2 regions of the Micromonospora sp. NPDC005979 genome follow, and region 1 is predicted to be linked to the other one. Evidence: riboswitches for the same ligand, from Rfam matches in the RefSeq annotation. Region 1 holds a riboswitch; the other holds the start of a gene.
What was found. A riboswitch is a leader RNA that binds a small molecule or an ion and turns the genes downstream of it on or off. The one in region 1 is predicted to bind S-adenosylmethionine.
Positions count from the first base shown of each region.

Region 2: linked by a shared signal. The riboswitch ahead of ABZ272_RS14250 (ABC transporter substrate-binding protein) and the one ahead of ABZ272_RS17110 (aminotransferase class V-fold PLP-dependent enzyme) in region 1 are both predicted to bind S-adenosylmethionine.

Region 1 covers NZ_JBEXUR010000009.1:110,066-117,210, reverse strand. Annotated here, with positions in the region: gene ABZ272_RS17110 (aminotransferase class V-fold PLP-dependent enzyme) at 1-1,173, opposite strand, end outside; SAM riboswitch class IV at 1,244-1,364, opposite strand; gene ABZ272_RS17105 (PrsW family intramembrane metalloprotease) at 1,388-2,866, shown strand; gene ABZ272_RS17100 (hypothetical protein) at 2,885-3,052, opposite strand; gene ABZ272_RS17095 (co-chaperone GroES) at 3,132-3,470, opposite strand; gene ABZ272_RS17090 (AI-2E family transporter) at 3,629-4,927, shown strand; gene ABZ272_RS17085 (ATP-dependent DNA helicase) at 5,061-7,145, opposite strand, start outside.
Region 2 covers NZ_JBEXUR010000007.1:174,033-181,177, reverse strand. Annotated here, with positions in the region: gene ABZ272_RS14275 (BTAD domain-containing putative transcriptional regulator) at 1-107, shown strand, start outside; gene ABZ272_RS14270 (Na+/H+ antiporter) at 223-1,797, shown strand; gene ABZ272_RS14265 (hypothetical protein) at 1,931-3,226, shown strand; gene ABZ272_RS14260 (amino acid ABC transporter ATP-binding protein) at 3,266-4,000, opposite strand; gene ABZ272_RS14255 (amino acid ABC transporter permease) at 3,997-4,770, opposite strand; gene ABZ272_RS14250 (ABC transporter substrate-binding protein) at 4,811-5,656, opposite strand; SAM riboswitch class IV at 5,985-6,096, opposite strand; gene ABZ272_RS14245 (amino acid transporter) at 6,213-7,145, opposite strand, start outside.

The sequences.
Region 1 (7,145 bases):
ACGCAGCGCGGTCGGCGGAAGATCCTTCCGGCCGGTACGCGTGGCGGCGTCGTCGAGCAGCCGCCGGGCCAGCGGGTGGGCGCAGAACAACCCGTCCCGTACGCCGATGTGGTGCTCGGCCGCGAGCCGGGCGGCCACCGTGGCCGAGTCCTGACCGGCGACCACGAAGGACACGATGCCGACCCGGGGCGCGTCCGGGCCGAAGGTCCGCAACTCCACGACGTGCGGCAGGGCCGCGAGGCCGGCGCGGAGCCGGGCCAGCAACGCCTGCTCGCGGGCAGCGAGCGCGACCCGGTCAGCGTCGGTCAACGCCGCGCACACCGCCGCCAGCGCCACCGCGCCGAGCAGGTTCGGGGTGCCGCCCTCGTGCCGGGCCGGACCGGTCGCCCAGGTCACGTCGTGGGTGGCCGGCCCGACACGGCTGGTGGCCCCTCCGCCGGCCAGGTACGGCGGGGCCGCGTCCAGCCAGTCCGCCCGGCCGACGAGCACACCCGCGCCGAACGGGGCGTAGAGCTTGTGGCCGGAGACGGCCAGGTAGTCCACGTCGAGCGCGCGCCCGTCGACCGGGGCGTGCGGGGCCAGCTGCGCCGCGTCGAGGACGATCCGGGCGCCGTGCCGGTGGGCCACCCGGGCCAGGTCGGCGACCGGCCACAGCTCACCGGTCACGTTGCTCGCCCCGGTCACCGCGACCAGCACCGGCAGCGCGGGGTTGCTGTCGCGGCGCAGCTCGGTCAGCGCGGCGGCGAGGTCGCGTACCGCCCCGGCCGGGTTGGCGGGCACCGGCAGGCGTACCGAGCCGCGCGGCCAGGGCAGCAGGTTCGCGTGGTGCTCACCGGCGAAGGTGACCACCGTCGTGCCGGCCGGCAACGACCGGGCCAGCAGGTTGAGCGCGTCCGTGGTGTTGCGGGTGAAGACCACATGGTCGTCCGCGCCCGCGCCGAAGAAGTCGCCGACCGTCTGCCGGGCCCGCTCGTAGGCCAGCGTGCAGCGCCGCGACAGCGCGCCCGCGCCCCGGTGCACGCTGGCGTACCAGGGCAGCAGTTCGGTGACCGCGTCGGCCGCGGCCCGCGCGCACGGCGCGGTGGCCGCGTAGTCGAGGTTGATCTCGCCGGGTACGCCGAGCACGTCGAGCGCCGCCGACGGCGGGGACGCGAGAGCGGGCAGGCTGGGCAGCGAGGGTACGAGAGTGACGGACACGCCGGAACCTCCGGGGTCAGGGACCCCGGGTGTGGCATCGGGACGGGGTCCGCGCTTGCCCAGCACGCCGATCGGGCTGGGCCCGGTCATCACCCGGGGCACCCCACCGCGAACTCGACGAGGGTTGCCGGCCAGCAAGCCGGGGCTTGACGCTGGCGCTCGTGACCTGCCGGCAGCATAGCGGCTGTGGATGCGGCCGAACCAGCCGGCGGGGGATGGCTACGCTGACCGCATGGCCGACACCCCGCCCGGTGCACCCCTGCCGTCGCCGCCGCACCCGCCCGCGGCCCCGCCCGCCGGCACGTCACCCGGGATGCCGCCGCGCCGCTTCGGCTGGCTGCGGTTCCTGGTGCTGGCCGGGGTGGTGCTACTCATCGCCGCGTGCGCGGTCTTCATGGTCGTCCGCCTCGGCCAGTCGCTGGGCCTACAGGCGCTGCTGGTCGGGGTGGGCGCCGCGATCCTGCCGGTGCCGGTGCTGGTCGCCTGCTTCCTCTGGCTCGACCGGTACGAGCCGGAACCCCTGAAATACCTGATCTTCTGCTTCGCCTGGGGCGCGTTCGTCTCCACCGCCGCCTCGCTGAATGTGAACGAGTTCGCCGCCGGCCGGTTCGCCGACTGGGGACTGCCGGACGCGCTGACCGCCGTGCTGGTGGCGCCGTTCATCGAGGAGCTGACCAAGGCGCTCGGCCCGATCCTGCTGCTGGTGTTCCGCCGCCGGGAGTGGTCCGGGATCACCGACGGCCTGGTCTACTGCGGGCTCTCCGCGGTCGGCTTCGCCATGGTGGAGAACATCCTCTACCTGGGCGGGTACGGCTACGCGGCCGGCGCCGACCGGTACGGCCCGGCGACCGGCACCCAGCAGGTGATCGCCATCTTCATCGTGCGGATCCTCCTGTTCGGGTTCGCCCATCCCCTCTTCACCTCGATGACCGGCCTGGGTCTCGGCGTCGCCTCCCGGAGCGCCGACCGGCGGGTCCGGGTGCTCGCCCCGATCGCCGGCCTGCTGCTGGCGATGATGCTGCACGGCACCTGGAACCTGCTGCCCACGCTCACCCAGGCCACCGGCGAGGCCGTGATCATGCTGTACGGCTTCCTGGGCCTCATGGTGCCGGTGTTCTTCGGCGTGGTCGGGCTGGCCGTGTGGCTGCGCGCCTGGGAGGGGCGGCTCACCGAGCGGACGCTGCCGGACTACGTACGCGCCGGCTGGTTGACCCCACCCGAGGTGGCCGCCCTGAGCAGCCTGGGTCGCCGGCACGCCGCCCGGAGCTGGGCCCGCCGCGTCGGCGGCGACGCCGGTGCGCGTGCCATGCGCGGATATCAGCTCGCCGCGACCCGGCTGGCCCTGCTGCGGGACGGGACGCTGCGCGGTCTCGACCGCAAACCGGCCGACCAGGAGCGGACCGCCGTCGAGGAGCGGCAGCTCCTGGAGGCGATCAGCGCGTACCGGTCGTACTTCGTGGGCCGGGACCCGCAGGCCCCGGCCGGTGTCTGGGACGGTAGCCAGTACCACCTGCGCTTTCCGGACGGCACGCAGCGATCGGTGTCCGCGCCCGACGAGCCGGTGGTGCCCATCCCGGTGGTGCTCGCCCCGCCGCCTCCGGTCGGCTACCCGCCGGCCGGCTGGCACGGCCTGCGCCCCGCCGCGCCGTGGCCGCCCGGTAACGCCTGAGCACGGGTGGGGGGCGGGTCAGGTCATCAGGGTGGTGAGGAAGTCGCCGAGCCCCTGGGCCATGGCGATCAACGCCGCCCCGATCCCCTTGAACAACTGCGCCGCGCCGTCCGGCCGGAACGCCATGAAGTAGATCAGGAACGCGACGCTGCCCCAGGTCAGCAGTTTTTTCACGAATACCGGCATCGTCCCTCCCCAGGGCCACGGTCGCCGGCTGGCTTCCCGTCGTACGGTCCGACAAACGGCGCGGTCGGCCCGGGGGCGGCTACAGGTAGAGGCCGGTGGAGTCGTTTTCGATCCGCTCGGCGGCCACGGCGTGCACGTCGCGCTCGCGTAGCAGCACGTACCCGCGGCCGTGCAGCTCGACCTCGGAGCGCTCGTCCGGGTCGAAGAGCACCCGGTCGCCGGAGACGATGGCGCGGACGTTCGGCCCCACACCCACGGCGGTCGCCCACGCGAGGCGTTTGCCGACCGCTGCGGTCGCCGGGATGACGATGCCAGCGGTGGAGCGACGCTCGCCCTCGCTGCCCTCCATCCGCACCAGCACGCGGTCGTGCAGCAGGCGGATCGGCAGGCCGGAGTCGAGATCCTGGTCGGCGGTCACGGGGCAGACGCTACCGTGTCGCGGGTGACCGGCCGCCGGTGGTTACGCCCATGGTCGTGCGGGCATTGTGTGGCGGAACTGCCCTACGGTGTCGGGAACGGACGTATGCTGTCCGACCTGTCGCCGTGGGCGGACGATTCTTCTGCCAGGAGGTGCGCTTGAGCCGCTTCGAGCGGGTACGCGGGCGGCTGCGCCGCGCCTACCAGTCAGAAAAGGAGTCGGTACGCGCCGCCCAGGAGACCCCGAGCGACGCGCCGGAGACGCCCGGGATCGCCTCGCCGGCCGTCCCCGGGCCCGCCGCCCCGGCGCAGGCCACGGTCGTCGGAGCGGAGCCTCCGGTGGACCTGCACAGCTCGACGTCCAGCCGGGACGACGCCGACGTGCCGCACGGCCTGCGGATCGCCGCCGCCTGGTGCTGGCGGCTGATCGTGATCGGTGTGGTGGCCTGGGCGTTGCTCCGGATCGTCGGCACGGTCCGGATCGTGATCATCCCGTTGGCCATCGCGTTGCTGCTCTCGGCCCTGCTCGCGCCGGCCGTGGGCTGGCTGCTGCGGGCCCGGCTGCCCCGGTCCCTGGCGACGGCCGTGGTGCTGGTCGGCGGTCTGGCGGCGGTCATCGGCACGCTCACCCTGGTGGTCAACGAGTTCATCCGGGGCGTACCGGAGCTGAGCCAGAAGTCCTCCGAGGGCGTCCGGCAGATCCAGAACTGGCTCAAGACCGGCCCGTTGCACCTGTCCGACACCCAGCTCGACCGCTACATCGACGAGGCGCAGGGCTGGATCAACGACAACACCTCGAAGTTCACCAGCGGCGCGCTGAGCACCGCGGCGACGCTGGCGGAGGTGCTGACCGGCACGCTGCTGGTGCTGTTCGCGACGTTCTTCTTCCTGCGCGACGGCAACAAGATCTGGCGTTTCGTCGTCCGGCTGCTGCCGGTGGCCGCCCGTTGGAAGGTCGACGACGCCGGTCGGGCCGCCTGGCAGACCCTCGTCGCGTACGTCCGCGCGACCGTGCTGGTCGCCTTCATCGACGCCGTCGGTATCGGCATCTTCCTGGTCGTCTTCGACGTGCCGTTCGCCTTCCCGCTGGCCGCGCTGGTGTTCCTCGGCGCGTTCATCCCGATCGTCGGCGCGGCGCTCTCCGGCGGTGTCGCCGTGCTGGTGGCACTTGTCGACAGCGGCCCGGTCACCGCGCTGATCATCCTGGGCGCCGTGATCGGCGTGCAGCAGGTCGAGGGGCACGTGCTCCAGCCCATCATCATGGGTCGAGCGGTGGCCATCCACCCGCTCGCGGTGATCATCGGGATCGCGGCCGGCGTGGTGCTCGCGGGCATCACCGGCGCGTTGGTCTCCGTGCCACTGATCGCGGTGCTGAACACCGCGGTGCGCCGCCTCGCCGCCCGTACGGTCCCCGACACCCCGCCCGACGCCGTGGTCGTCGCCTCCCAAGCCCCCTGACCGCCCGCCCTCACCCCCGGACTCCGCGATCTTGCACTTTCGGTGGCGACAACAAGGCCCAAAAGCCTCATATTGACAACCGAAACTGCAAGATCGGCGCGGAGTCCGGGGTCCTGGTCCGGGGAGCGGGGTTTTACGTGGTGGCTAGGCGCTTCAGGGCGCCTCGGGCCACCTCGGGGCGGGTCGTGTACCAGAACGGGGGGAGGGACCGACGCAGGAAAGGTCCGTAGCCTCGGGCCGTCTCCAGGCGCGAGTCGAGCACCGCGACGACCCCCTTGTCGCCGGTGGCCCGGATCAGCCGGCCCACGCCCTGCGCCAGCCGTACCGCGGCGATCGGCACGCTGACCGCGGCGAACCCGGAGCCGCCGCCCGCGTCCACGGCGGCGGCGCGGGCCGCCGCGAGTGGTTCGTCGGGCCGCGGGAAGGGCAGCCGGTCGATGACCACGAGCTGACAGGCGTCGCCCGGCACGTCCACCCCCTGCCAGAGCGACATCACCCCGAAGAGGCAGCTCGACCGCTCCTCGCGGAACCGGCGGACCAGCAGCGGCAACGCCTCCTCGCCCTGCAACAACACCGGCAGGTCGGTCCGCGCACGCAGCAGCTCCGCCGCCTGCGTCGCGGCCCGCCGGGAGGAGAAGAGACCGAGGGTACGACCACCGAGCGCCTCGACGAGCCCGAGCAACTCCTCACCGGCCGCGTCGGGCAACCCGGAGACGCTGGGCCGGGGCAGGTGCGCGGCGACGTACAGGATGCCCTGCCGTGCGTAGTCGAACGGCGAGCCCACGTCGAGCGAGCGCCATCCCGGTCCCTCGGTCGCCGGGATGGTGGTGGCGTCGGCCAGCCGGCGGCCCGGTGTCTCGGCGGCCGGACGGCCCGCGCCGGTGCGGGCGGCCAGCGAGGCGGCGGCGGGCGAGGCGGGGACCGGCGGCGCGTCCAGGCCGAGGGCGCGGGCCACCGTGTCGAACCGGCCGCCGAGCGCCAGGGTGGCCGAGGTGGCGACCACGGTGCGTTCGTCGTACAGGTGGGCGGCGAGGGTACCGGCGACCGACAGCGGTGCGACCACCAGTGCCCGCCGGTTGCCGCTGTCGTTCTTCTCCACCCAGGCCACGTCGTGGTCGGCCTCTTCGAGGAGCCGTTGCGCGGTGGTGGAGAGGTCGTCCATCGCGGCCTTGGCCTGCTGCTTGCGCACCGGATCGGGGTCGTCGGACTTGATGTCGCCGATGGCGTCCAGGGCGGCGCGGGTGGCCGAGTCGAGCAGGGTGCAGGCCTCGCGCAGCGGCGTCGGCAGACCGGCGGTGAGGCGACCGGCCGGCGCCTCGGCCAGCCCGACGGCGAGGGCGTCACCGGCGGCGACGAGCGCGTCGGCCGTCTCCGGGCGCAGCAGCGGGCGGGCCCGCCGGGTGGACCGGTCGATCATCTCCGGCACCAGCTCGGCCTGGGCGGCGGAGGAGACGCGGTCGGCCAGCTCGTGCGCCTCGTCGACGATCAGCAGCTTGTGCGGCGGGACGATGTGCCGCTCGGCCAGCATGTCCACCGCGAGGAGGCTGTGATTGGTCACCACGATGTCGGCCTCGCGGGCGCGGGCCCGGGACGCCTCGGCGAAGCACTCCGCGCCGAATGGGCAGCGGGTCGCGCCGACGCACTCCCGCGACGGCATGGAGACCAGCCGCCACGCCTGGTCGTCGACGCCCGGGTCCAGCTCGTCGCGGTCGCCGGCGTCGGTCTTCTCGGCCCAGTCACGCAGGCGCTCGATCTGCTTGCCCAGCCGACCCGCCTCGCCGAGCCACTTCGTGCCGCCGCCGGGGCGGGCGGCCGGGGCGTCGAAGAGGGTGTCCTCCGGCTCGTCGGCGGTCGAGTTGTCTAGTCGGGCCAGGCAGAGATAGTGGTGGCGACCCTTGAGCACCGCGAACGTGGGCCGGCGGCCGAGCAGCGGCTCGACCGCGTCGGCCAGCCGGGGCAGGTCGTGGTCGACGAGTTGGGACTGCAACGCCAGCGTGGCCGTGGAGACCACCACCGGGCCGTCCACGGTGAGGGCCGGCGCGAGATAGGCCAGTGACTTTCCGGTGCCGGTGCCCGCCTGCACGAGCAGGTGCTCGCCGCTGGTCACGCACTCCTCGATGGCGGTGGTCATCTGCTGCTGGCCGGGCCGTGCGGTGCCGCCGGGGACCGCGCCGACCGCCGCCGCGAGCAGCTCCGTGCCGCTGGGCCGGGCACCCCG
Region 2 (7,145 bases), on a different contig from region 1:
ACCTCGCCGACCTCGCCGCCGCGCTCGGCCACGACGAGGAGGCCGCCGCGCACCGACGGAGCGCCCGCCTGCTGACCGCGCGCGTCCGCGCAGTCGACCCGACCTGAGCACTGCCGCGCTCGGCAGCCGGCGACTTGCCGGTTCCTGTGGAACCGGCCACCGCTGTGCGGTCAGATGGAACCACCGGCCTGCGCCGCCAATCGGGGATCTAGGGGGTACGCCGTGCAGGGGCTCGTGCTGATCGTGGTGCTGGGCGTCACCGTCCTGATCGGCACCACCCTCGGCGGCCGCTACCGGGTCGCGCCGCCGGTGCTGCTCATCGCGTTTGGAGTGCTGCTCGGGCTCGCGCCGCCGCTGTCGGACCTGGTCCTGGAACCGGACCTGGTGCTGCTGATCTTCCTGCCGGCGATCCTCTACCGGGAGAGCCTGACCATCAGCCTGCGGGAGATCCGGGCCAACCTGCCGGTGATCGGGCTGCTCGCCGTGGTGCTCGTGGTCCTCACCATGATCACCGTCTCCCTGACCGCCCAGGCGTTCGGCGTGAACCCCGCCGCCGCCTGGGTGCTCGGCGCGGTCCTCGCGCCGACCGACGCCGCCGCGGTCACCGGTCTGGCCAAGCGGCTGCCCCGCAAGCTCCTCACCACGCTGCACGCGGAGAGCCTGATCAACGACGGAACCGCCCTGGTGATCTTCGCGGTGACCGTGGGCCTGCTCACCCAGCGCGGGCAACCGGGGGCGCTGGGCATCGGCGAGGAGTTCGTCGGGGCCAGCCTCGGCGGGGTGGTCGCCGGTCTGCTGGTGGGCGTCATCGTGGTGTTGATCCGCAAGCGGCTCGACGATCCGCTGCGCGAGGGCGCGCTGAGCGTCCTGACGCCGTTCGGCGCCTTCCTGCTCGCCAGCGCGGTGCACGCCAGTGGTGTGCTGGCCGTCGTGGTCGCCGGTCTGGTGCTCGCGTACGCCGGCCCACGGGTGATCCGCGCCCGCTCCCGGGTGCTGGCCTACGCGTTCTGGGACCTGTCCACCTTCCTCATCAACGGTGGCCTGTTCGTGCTGCTCGGCACCCAGATTCCCCGCGCGGTTCGCGGCATCGTCAGCACCTCGCCCCCGAGGGCCGTGCTGATCGTGCTCGCGGTGACGCTCGCTGTGGTGCTCACCCGGTTGGGCTTCGTCTACCTGACGTCGCAGTCGGTGCGGCTGCGGCGTCTTCGGATGGCGGAGCAGGAGCGCACGACACCGAGTTGGCGGGTCGGCACGGTCGCGGGCTGGTCCGGTTTCCGGGGCGCCGTGTCGCTCGCCGCCGCGCTGGCCGTGCCGACGATGACGGTCTCCGGTCGCCCGGTGGTCGAGCGAGATCTGATCATCTTCGTCACGGCGCTGGTGATCGTCCTGATCATGCTGGTGCAGGGCACCACGCTGCCGCTTGTGGTGCGCTGGGCGGGGCTGTCCGGCGACCCCGAGCGCGTCGACGAGGCCCGACACGCCCGCCGGCGGGCCACCCAGGCCGGCCTGGACGCCCTGCCCGAAGTCGCCGAGGAGGTGGGGGCCGAGGAGGAGGCCGTCCGCCGGCTGCGGGCCGAGTACCAGCGACACCTGGCCGACCTCAACGAGACCGGTGGTCGAACCGCCAAGGAACGCAAGCTGGAGCTCCGGCTGCGTCTCGGCGTCCTCGCCCACAAGCGACGGGAGCTGACGCGGCTGCGCGACAACCGGGAGATCGACGACCTGGTGCTCCAGGAGCTCCAGTCGGCGCTGGACAACGAGGAGATCCGGCTGCTGGGCCGCGGTCCGACCGAGTGACCAGCGGCGGTCCGCACGTGACGGATTGGTGACATGGGCTCGGCCCGGTACGGGGCATGAGGGCAGGCCGTCGGCGGGTACGGTGAAAGCCGTTCGGCGATCGTCGATGCGTTCGGTCCGGGTGGGGGTGTCCATGACCAGCGGGGCGAGCGCGGCCGAGCCGCGGGTGGTCACCGAGCGGCAGTTCCTCGACGAGCTGGCCTCGGTCACCCGCGAGCGGGTCGCCACCCAGTTCCTCTACCTGATGGCGCAGGAAGGTGCCGTCGTCGGCGTCCAGTGGGAACAGCCCGGCGTCGACCACCTCCGCCGCTACCGCGTCCGCGACGCCTGCCCGCACTGCGTCGTCCTCGCCGCCGTGGTGACCCTCGCCCCCGTGCTGCCGCTGGACGGGCTGCGGGCCGGCCGCGCCCGCCCGCAGTACGAGACGGTCCTGCGTACCGGCCGGTTGCCCCACCTGGCGTTCGCCCGTCCGGCGGGGCCACCCGGGGCGAGCTGGCTGGGCGACTGCCACGCGGTCGACGGTGACCCGCACTCGGACGCCGACTGCCCGAGGCACGCCGTGGCCGCGCCCACCGGTGACCCGTTGGCGCTGCGCCCGGGGTCGCTGCCCCGGGCCGTACGGGAGCTCTACCCGCACGACGGCGCGGCCACCGCCGACCTGGCGCGGCGGTTACGGATCGCCCAGGACTGGCGCGCGGACGCGCAGGCCGTGGCGAGTGGCATCCGCGAAGCGGCGGCGACCTGGGCGTTCCTGCGTAACTCCTGCGTGCTGGGCGTGCCCGTGCCCGGCGCCAACGGCCTCGTGCTCACGCTGCCGCCGGGGCGCCCCCCGGACGACCGGCCGCTCAGCGAGCTGCACGAGGCGACCGTACGCGCCCTGCCCTCCGGCGGCCCGGTGCCCTACCAGGAGCTGGCCTGCCTGCTGCCCGAGCCGGCGTCGACGACGCAGCGCCTGCCGACGTACTCCGGTGCGGTTGACCTGACCGCCGCCGCGCCGGTGCGGACGCTGCGGCTGCCGACGCCGCGCCGACCGCTGAGCACCACCGGCCGGGGCGTGCTGCTGCTGTACGAGGCCCGGCACGCCATGGGTCGGCACGTGGCGAGCGCGCCGGTGCGCGACAGCGCGTACTGGGATTCCGAAGCGGCGTTGAACGTCTTCGAGTTCACCCTGCTGGAACGGGTCGCCGGGCGGCACTACCAGGAGGCGGTGGCCGCCTACCTCCAGGCGTTGCGGCGCGAGGGTGACCTGCTCGCGCGCCCGCACAAGGTGCTCGACCGGCGTCGCCGCAAGGCGCTGTCGCTCGCGTTCGGCGGGCTGGACGACGAGGAGCTGCACCTGTGGGCGTCGGTGGCCTACCGCAACGCCATCCTGGAACTGCTCGGCGACCTGAAGGCGTTCGCCGCGCACCTGCGCCACCAGGCCGGCTGAGCGCGGGCGTCCCCGCGTCGGGCCGGCTGAGCGGTCTCCTCAGAGCACCTGGGCGAGGAAGCGGCGAAGCCGGGGATGCTCAGCCCCCTCGAAGATCCGCTCCGGCGGCCCGGCCTCCAGCACCACGCCCCGGTCCATGAAGGCCACGGTGTCGGCGACCTGCCGGGCGAAGCCCATCTCGTGGGTGACCACGACCATGGTCATTCCGGCAGCGGACAGGTCGGCCATCACCCCGAGGACCCCCTTGACCAGCTCCGGGTCGAGCGCCGAGGTGGCCTCGTCGAAGAGCATCACCTCGGGTCGCAGCGCCAGCGCCCGGGCAATCGCCACCCGCTGCTGCTGACCACCGGAGAGCTGCGCGGGCCGGGCGTCGGCCTTGCCCGCGAGCCCCACCAGCTCCAGCTGCGCGCGGGCGACCTGGACCGCCTCGTCCTGGCCGAGCTTGCGCAGTCGGCGCAGCGCCAGCGTGACGTTGCGCAGCACGCTCATGTGCGGGAAGAGGTTGAACTGCTGGAACACCATGCCGACCCGCTGACGTAGCGCGTCCGGGTCGTCCCGCAGCACGCTGCGTCCGTCCAGCAGCACGTCGCCGCGGTCGGGTTCGATGAGGCGGTTGAGCGTACGCAGCAGGGTGGACTTGCCCGAACCGGACGGTCCGATCACGCAGGCCGTCGCGCCGCGGGGCACGGTCAGGTCGACGCCGCGCAGCACGCGGTTGGGCCCGAAGGCCAGGTGGACGTCGCGCGCCTGCACGCTCACCGAGGTGGTGGTCATCGCCGGTCTCCCTGCGTCGTGGCGAGCAGCGCCGTGTCGTCGTCCTCGTCGTCCGGGGCGGTGGCCGGGCGACCCTGGCGCAGCCGCCGGTCGATCCAGTTGACGAGGTGAGTCAGCGGAACGGTCAACGCCAGGTAGAACAGGCCCGCCAGCAGCAGCGCGGACTCGTTCCCGGTGGTGGCCGCGTAGTCCTGCCCGATCCGGAACAACTCCCGCTGGCTGGCCACCAGGCCGAGGAAGTACACCAGGCTGGAGTCCTTGATCAGCGCGATGAGCTGGTTGACCCAGGCGGGCAGCACCCGCCGGATGCCCTGCGGGATGATCACCAGCCGCATCGCGTCGGTCCAGGAGAAACCCAGCGCGCGGGCGCCCTCCAGTTGGGCGGCCTCCACCGATTGGATGCCGGAGCGGAAGATCTCCCCGATGTACGCGGCGGCGATCAGCGACAGCGCGAGGATGCCCAGCGGGTACGGGTCCGGCCCCCACACCCGCATGCCCAGCGGCGCCAACCCGACGCCGATCAGCAGGATCGTGGCCGCGGCCGGCAGCCCCCGGAACACGTCGGTGTAGACGCGCGCCGGCCAGCGTAGCCACCGACTGCGGGAGATGCCGGCCACGGCCAGCAGCAGACCCAGCACCGTGCCGAGCAGGGCGGCGGAGACCGCCAGGATCAGCGTGTTGGGCAGCCCGACGGTCAGCATCTCGGGCAGCGCCTCGCGCATCGCGTCGACGTCGAAGAACGTCTCCCAGAGGGTGCTCAACGGATCCATCGTTCGCCTCTCCTACCGCCCCTGCTCGCTCGTCACCAGCTCAGGACGCGGCCGACGCGGACGCGGACGGTTGCGCCGACCCGGACGGCGTGGCCGGGGCTGCCGCCTTGCCGCTGCCCGGCTCGAAGTCCGCCGGGATCGGCCGGCCCGGGTAGTACTGCGCCTGCAACCGGCTCCAGGTGCCGTCGGCGATGACCTCGTCGAGGGCCTTGTTCAGCGCCTCGCGCAGCTTGTCGCTGCCCTTGGCGACGGCGTACGCGGTCGGCGCCGGGCTGAGCTGCTTGGCCGCCACGGTGATCTTGCCGTTGCTGTCGGCGGCGGACTTCTCGCCGATCTCGGCCGGTGCGATCCAGGCGTCGGCCGTGCCCGCCTTGAGCTGGTTGATCGCGCCGTTGTAGTCCGGCACGCGGACCGGGTCGAGCTGCTTGCCGGTGGCGTAGTCGTCCTGGACGGTGCCCTGCACCACCACGACCCGCTTACCGGTGAGCTGGTCGAATCCCTTGATCGGCGAGCCGGCCGGCACGTCCAGCCCGAAGTAGCCGAAGTCGTATCCGTTGCCGAAGTCGACGGTCTTCTTGCGCGCCTCGGTGATGGTGATCGAGGAGCTGCCGACGTCGAACTTGTGGTTGTTGACCTGGGACAGCAGCGCGGAGAAGTCGGTGCCGACGTACTCCACCCTCAGGCCGAGCTTGCCGGCCACGGCGGTCAGCAGGTCGTTGTCGAAGCCGGTGAACTTGCCGTCCTTGAGGTACACGTTGGGCGGGGCGTCGGTCAGCGTGCCGGCCCGCAGCACACCCGGCTGCGCCAGGCCGTACGGGTTCCCGCCGCCACCCCCCGAAGAGTCACCCCCGCCAGCGCCGCACGCACCAAGAACACCAACGGTCAACAGGGAAACCCCAGCAACAACAAAACGCGAAAAAATACGCATAACTGAACTCCAAAGGGATGCGTCGACCCCGTCGATCATGAAGTTGTTGCCACGACACGCCGGTCAGGCGGGCAACAACTTCATGATCGACACGAAGAAGGGTCGAGAGGGTGGGGCGGGGAGGGGGCGGGATTAGCGCTTTAGGCGGCGGTACACGCCGCGCTGCGCATTCGCATCAGGTCCACGTGGCGACGCCGGGTCAGGGCCGGCGTACGCCGGCTGGCCGGTGGCGTGGGGCTGAGGATGTGCATGCGGTCTCCCGGGTCTTGGTGCTGACCTGGGTGCCAGGCCACGCTTGCACCGACGTCCCGCCGGTGCCTGGTCTTCACCCGGGGCACCCCACCGCGGAGGAGGGTTGCCGGCCAGCGAGCCGGGGCTTCGCGCTGGCGCTCATGACCTGCGCCGAGGTTAGCAGCAGGAACCGGTCGGTCGTCCAGCCGATATGACCACGCTCACCGGCACCGGCACCGGCACCGGCACCGGCACCGGCACCGGCCCGCGCTCGACGAGCCGGTCAACCGGCGTGCACGTGGGGTCGACGCGTCTGGTCCGGCTCCTGACGGCGCAGGATCTCCCGGGTCACCGAGGCGATCTCGCCCTGCCCGAACGCCAGGTAACGCAGCACGTTGCGGGCCGGGCCGCCCTCGGTCCACTCGAAGTAGATGTGGGGGCGGCGCGTGCTGCGGTCGCGGATCTCCAGCAGCAGCGCCGCCAGCGCGTTGGGCACCGAGGAGCTGGCCAGGCTGAGCACCGGGAAACGGTCGTGCGCCACGCTGCCGCGTACCAGCAACCCCGTCTCGAAGTCCGACGGATCGGTGACCCGGACCTCGACGAAGATCACGTCGCTGTCGTCGGGGAAGTCGTTGTCCGCCATGGTCTGGGCCAGCTTGTCGCGGTACTCCGCGAGGTCGCGGCGCTCCGGCTCGTGTGCGACCAGTCGGATGCGGCGTCCGGACCGCTCGTCGATCATCGCGCTCGCCAGCTCGTCGAGCTGCACGTGGTCGACCCGCAGCTCGAACGCCCGCATCACCCGCGACAGCGCCGACACCAGGATCATCGCGCCGATGAAACAGGCGGCGATCTTCACACCGTCGGGTCGTTCCACCACGTTCGCCACGGTGGTGTAGACGAACACCACCGCGATGATCCCGAACGCGACCGTGCGACCGCGCTGACGCCGTCGCCGCGCCGCGAGCGTCACGGCCGTCGCCGCCGAGGTGATCAACACCAGGACCCCGGTGGCGTACGCGCCGCCCTGCGCGTCGACGCTGGCGGAGAAAATGATCGTGATCAGGAACGCCACGCCGGTGAAGACCAGGACCAGCGGCCGGACCGCGCGGGCCCACGTCGGCGCCATGCCGTAGCGGGGCAGATACCGGGGTACGAGGTTGAGCAGCCCGGCCATCGCGGACGCCCCGGCGAACCAGAGGATCGCGATGGTGGAGAG